One region of the Pseudomonas marincola genome, then DNA from elsewhere that is predicted to be linked to it. Evidence: predicted binding sites of a transcription regulator. Region 1 holds the regulator's gene; the other holds the start of a gene.
What was found. The regulator sigma-54, encoded in region 1, starts transcription at its own class of promoters, with help from an activator protein. The targets are predictions, from matches to a motif close to ANTGGCATNNANNTTGCTNT.
Positions count from the first base shown of each region.

Region 2: the regulator sigma-54 is predicted to act here: its motif matches at 1,594-1,613, upstream of PMYSY11_RS14550 (flagellar basal body rod protein FlgF).

Region 1 is NZ_LR215729.2:3,900,630-3,903,727, forward strand. It holds gene lptA (lipopolysaccharide transport periplasmic protein LptA) at 1-104, shown strand, start outside; gene lptB (LPS export ABC transporter ATP-binding protein) at 107-832, shown strand; gene PMYSY11_RS18030 (RNA polymerase factor sigma-54) at 960-2,468, shown strand; gene hpf (ribosome hibernation-promoting factor, HPF/YfiA family) at 2,742-3,050, shown strand; gene ptsN (PTS IIA-like nitrogen regulatory protein PtsN) at 3,066-3,098, shown strand, end outside.
Region 2 is NZ_LR215729.2:3,115,887-3,118,984, reverse strand. It holds gene PMYSY11_RS14555 (IS4 family transposase) at 109-1,440, opposite strand; gene PMYSY11_RS14550 (flagellar basal body rod protein FlgF) at 1,661-2,401, shown strand; gene flgG (flagellar basal-body rod protein FlgG) at 2,448-3,098, shown strand, end outside.

The DNA.
Region 1 (3,098 bases):
ATGCCGGTCGCGCCACGGGCAACCAGATCACCACACCGCGCCCGCGCATCGACATGGTTATCCAGCCGAAAAGCAAACCAGCTGAACCACAGGCGGCCGAATAACGATGGCGATTCTGAAAGCCCAGCATTTGGCCAAAAGCTATAAAAGCCGCCAGGTCGTGCGTGACGTCAGCCTGAACATCGAAAGCGGACAGATTGTTGGCCTGCTCGGGCCTAACGGCGCCGGTAAAACCACCTGCTTCTACATGATTGTAGGTTTGGTGCAGGCTGATCAGGGTCGCGTCTTGATCGACGACCTGGATGTCAGCCACCTGCCGATGCATGGCCGCGCGCGCGCCGGCATTGGTTACCTGCCGCAGGAAGCGTCGATCTTTCGCAAGCTCAGCGTCTCGGACAACATCATGGCGATTCTCGAGACCCGTAAGGAGCTCGACCGTGCTGCGCGTCACGCGGAGATGGAAAGCCTTCTCGAAGAATTTCATATTCACCACATCCGCGATAATCTCGGCATGAGCTTGTCGGGTGGTGAACGTCGTCGGGTTGAAATTGCCCGCGCACTGGCCACGGCGCCTAAATTCATACTGCTCGACGAACCATTTGCCGGGGTGGACCCGATTTCGGTCGGGGACATCAAACAGATTATTCACCACCTGAAAGCCAAAGGTATTGGCGTTCTGATCACCGACCACAACGTTCGCGAAACGCTGGATATTTGCGAAACTGCGTACATTGTCAGTGACGGCCAACTGATTGCCGAAGGTGACTCCGAAGCCATTCTGGCCAACGAGATTGTAAAAGAAGTCTATTTGGGACATGAGTTCAGGCTCTAGCCGAATCATGCCCAAACTCAAAAGCAGTGCTAGGCAAAGGCCACGGGGAAAGGCATATACTCTGCCTCCTTGTGGCTCAAATGCCCTGTAGTGGATTGCGCATAGACGCCGGTTAATAAGGTCTGCAATGAAACCATCGCTAGTCCTGAAGATGGGCCAGCAGCTGACGATGACGCCTCAGCTGCAACAAGCCATCCGCCTACTTCAACTCTCAACCCTGGATCTGCAACAAGAGATTCAGGAGGCGTTGGAGTCCAATCCGATGCTCGAGCGCCAAGAAGATGGCGACGACTTCGATAATTCCGACCCTATGGCTGACGGAGCGGAAACGGCTGCCTCACCGAATCAGGAAGAGGCCAATTTCCAGGAACCGACTTATCAGGAACCGTCGCAAACCGTAGACAACCTGGAAGATGGCGAGTGGAATGAGCGCATTCCCAATGAGCTGCCGGTTGATACCGCCTGGGAAGACGTTTATCAGACAAGCGCCAGCAGCCTGCCTAGCAACGACGATGACGAGTGGGACTTCACCACGCGCACCTCGACAGGCGAAAGCCTGCAAAGCCATTTGTTGTGGCAACTCAACCTGTCGCCAATGTCGGACAAAGACCGGCTTATCGCGGCGACCCTGATCGACTGCATCAATCAGCAGGGTTATCTCGAAGAAACCCTCGACGAAGTGGTCAGCGCATTCGACCCGGAACTCGACATCGAGCTTGATGAAGTCGAAGCCGTTCTGCACCGCATTCAGCAGTTCGAGCCCGCCGGCATTGCCGCACGCACCCTCAGCGAGTGCCTGTTGCTGCAGCTGCGCCAACTGCCCGCAAAAACACCTTGGCTGGCTGAAGCCCAGCGTCTGGCAAATGATTATCTCGACCTGCTGGGCAGCCGCGACTACAGCCAACTGATGCGCCGCATGAAGCTCAAGGAAGACGAACTGCGTCAGGTCATTGAGCTGATTCAGAGCCTCAACCCGCGCCCCGGCTCGCAAATCGAGTCTGGCGAGCCGGAGTATGTAGTCCCCGACGTCATTGTGCGCAAACACAATGACCGCTGGCTGGTAGAACTCAACCAGGAAGCCATGCCGCGCTTACGGGTCAACCCGCAGTACGCTGGTTTCGTGCGCCGCGCAGACTCCAGCGCCGACAACACCTTCATGCGTAATCAGTTGCAGGAGGCGCGCTGGTTCATCAAGAGCTTGCAGAGTCGCAATGAAACCCTGATGAAGGTTGCCACGCAGATTGTCGAGCACCAGCGCGGCTTCCTCGACTACGGTGACGAGGCCATGAAACCGCTGGTTCTGCACGATATTGCCGAGGCAGTCGGTATGCACGAATCGACGATTTCACGCGTCACCACGCAAAAATTCATGCACACACCACGCGGCATTTACGAGTTGAAATATTTCTTCTCAAGCCACGTAAGCACCTCTGAAGGCGGTGAATGCTCGTCGACAGCGATTCGCGCAATCATTAAAAAACTGGTTGCTGCGGAAAATGCAAAAAAGCCATTGAGCGACAGCAAGATCGCTGGTTTACTGGAGGCACAAGGTATTCAAGTCGCTCGCCGCACCGTTGCCAAATACCGTGAGTCACTCGGCATAGCACCGTCCAGCGAGCGCAAACGATTAATGTGAGGGAGTCGCCAAAGCAAACCCTGTGCTTTCCTGCAAAACAGCCATACTGATATCAGGGCTGAGCAAAGCGCACGGCAGAAGCCGAAGCGACCCGGCAGACAATCTGCTTACTCTGGGTGATATGCAGGTCCGACATGTTTGAGGCAACACAACCCGCGTCAAACAGCGTTACACAGCACCGCAGAACCGCTACAGGGTAAGTGAGCAAGCTTCAGTGTTCCGGCGGCAGGCAAATTGCCTGTCACTACTACACGGCAACAAGGAGAAAGCGGTATGCAAGTCAACATCAGTGGACACCAGCTGGATGTGACCGACGCCCTGCGTGACTATATCGAGGAGAAACTCAGTCGATTAGAACGCCACTTCGATAAGATCACCAATGTACAAGTCATCATGGAGGTCGAGAAGCTCAAGCAGAAAATTGAAGCGACCTTGCACATAGCGGGCGGCGAAGTCGTTGCCAACGCTGAACACGATGACATGTACGCAGCAATCGATTTACTAACAGACAAACTTGACCGACAACTTATCAAGCACAAGGAAAAGCAGCTCGACCGTCAGCAAGGCGCTATGGCCCGCTGACATCGCTCACCTCCTATGATCCGACTTGAAGACATCCTGACCCCCGGC
Region 2 (3,098 bases), 780 kb from region 1:
GGCTTGGTTCACCTGAGCCGGGCGGCGCCGGCTTGGCAAAGCGCGTTGCCGGTAGCGGCAAACGATCGCCGATAATCATTTTAAAAGACGCCTGTTGGCTAATGCCAGTCAGTTAAGCTGACTGGCATTTTTATTTCTGGTCGGATACTTGGACGGCTTGGGTTTGACCGCTCGCGGATAACTGCGATCCTCACGGCGATGAGGTAGGACGTAGTGCATGGCCGAGGCCTGTAGTTCGGCCAGGTAGCGAGGGATGTTGCCTGGATGATTCAAAGAGACCCCGTTCAAGAAGCCCAGAATCGCCCAGGTGCAAGCGGTAAAACTCATTTCGCAGGGGTAGATGCCAGGGCAGTGGCGACTCATTTCCAACATTTGATAACGCAGCAGGTTGTACCCCAGTAGTACGCCCCACAGTTCTTGTTCAATCATCTCCGGCGTTTTACTACGCAGTGTGTAGTGCCCCGCGAGCATGCCTTGCTTCATTTCTCGATAGCCCAGCTCGATTTCCCAACGCTGGCTGTACAGATCCACGATTTCGTCTGGAGGGAAGCGCAGAGGATCGATCATTGAGGTCAGTACCTGCCGCACTTTGCCCTTGATGGTCTTGCTTAATAACCGAGCCTGTAGCGTGTCTGGCAGGTCGGGCCATTGTTTACGCGCCTGCGGCGAGGTCTTTAGCGAGACGATGGCATCGTGGCGCCCTAACTTACGCAGCACCTCGTATTGAGCATCCTTGCGCAGCGGCAGTAACCAATGGCGCTGAGTGCCTGTCTGTTGCCAGCGATAAAGTAACCCCAGTGAATAGAAGCCACGGTCGAACAAGGTCAGCGAGTGATCGGGTGTACTGTCGATCAGTTGTTCGGCCAGTTTCATCTCGTTGCTGTGGTAGCCGGCAAAAGCACTATTCACCAGCATGTGGCTGGTCAGCTCCATCTGGCAGACCATGCGAACCTGGGGATAGCCGGTATCGCCATGCTGATTACTGGCGCTGCCATAGTGCTTGCGGTTGTCGTCCGTATCCGGCGTGCGCCAGACCACGCCATCGACACTGAGCAGGCGCAAACCGGCCCAAGTGGGGTGATTGGCGCTGGCATGCCAGCGTTGTTGAGTCAGGGAAAAGACTTCTCGCACCGCAGCGCTGCCCAAACGCTGGCGACCTTGCACGATTGCACTGGGTGCTACCAATGGCTTCTGCCCAGGCAGCATGATGCCCATACGGCTCGCGGCATCCCAGGCCGACATCCGGCGAAACAACGCCATGGCGATCACGCACCAGATCATGGCTTCAAGAGGGAGACGTCGCTTACGCAGGGTCGCCACTCCCGCCGTTTCCAGTGCGGTGCTAACTAGGTCTGGATCAAGCAGCGCCCCCAGCTCGTCAAGGGAGTGGGTGGCAGAAGCCGCTTCGTGAGTCAGTGCCAAGGCGCGGGAAAGTCGCATAAAAAATCCGATGCTCAAAACAAGCATCGGATTTTCGTTTCAGCACGCAGAAGGTCAAGCTGTAGCGCTTAACTGACTGGCATTAGCCTGTTGGCGTCTTTTTTTTGTTTATAAAATCGTTGTAAATCAGTGGCTTATTGTTTTTATTCGAGGATTGGCACAGCCTTTGCTGTATTGCTTGTATAGAGCAGCAGGCGGCAAGCCTATCTCGGAGAAGAACATGGACAAGATGCTGTACGTCTCCATGACTGGAGCCCAAAACAACACCCTCGCACAACGTGCCCACGCCAACAATTTGGCGAACATCTCGACCAGTGGCTTTCGCCGCGATTTCGAGCAGGCGCGTTCGATGCCGATGTTTGGCGACACTTTTCCATCCCGTGTTTTTGCCATGACCGAGCGGCCAGGCACCGACTTTACCCCCGGCTCGTTGCAGGAAACCGGTCGCGATCTGGATGTGGCCGTGGGCGGTGACGGCTGGTTGGCGGTGCAGGCGCCGGACGGCAGCGAAGCGTATGTGCGCACCGCCAGCCTGAACGTCGATGCGCTGGGCGTATTGCGCACCGGCAACGGTTTGCCGGTGATGGGCAATGCCGGACCGATTGCCGTGCCGCCTGAGCAAAAAGTCGAGATCGGCCAAGACGGCACTATCAGCATCCGTGCCTTGGGCGAGGGGCCGAGTGTGCTGGCTGAAGTCGACCGCCTGAAGCTGGTTAACCCGGATCTCAAGCAAATGGAGAAGGGCACTGACGGCATGATCCATTACAAAGGCGCGCAGCCGCTGCTGGCGGATGGCGCTGTCAGCGTGACGTCGGGCTTCCTTGAGTCCAGCAACGTCAACGCGGTGGAAGAGATGACCGCCATCCTGTCTCTGTCCCGTCAATTCGAACTGCAAGTGAAGATGATGCGCACCGCCGAAGACAATGCTTCGTCGATGGCGCGGGTTTTGCAACTTAGCTAATCAACAGTACATAGCGCCGTGAAAACGTCGCTAGAGGAGATTCGATATGCTTCCGGCTTTGTGGGTCAGCAAGACAGGTTTGTCTGCACAGGACATGAACCTGACCACCATTTCCAACAACCTGGCCAACGTTTCGACCACAGGCTTCAAGCGTGATCGCGCCGAGTTCGAGGACTTGCTGTACCAGATCCGCCGGCAACCTGGCGGTCAGTCCAGCCAGGACAGCCAACTTCCTTCCGGCCTCCAGCTGGGCACTGGTGTGCGCATTGTCGGCACCCAGAAAAACTTTACCGCAGGCAGCCTGCAAACCACCGATCAGCCGCTGGATCTGGCGGTTAACGGTCGCGGTTTCTTTCAGGTATTGCAGCCCGATGGCACGGTGTCTTACACCCGTGACGGCACCTTTCACCTGGACTCGGATGGCCAGATCGTTACCTCCAACGGTTTTGCGCTTGAGCCGGCGATTGTTCTGCCGAACAACGTCAGCACCTTCACCGTGGGTGAAGACGGCACGGTTTCGATTACCACGCCAGACAGCCCGCAGCAGCAGGTCGTGGGCAACTTGCAGATTGCCGACTTCATCAACCCGGCCGGTTTGCAGGCAATGGGCAACAACCTGTTCCTGGAAACCTCTTCAAGTGGTGCGCCGCAGGTGGGGACTCCGGGCTTGAACGGCTTGGGCACCACATTGCAGAAC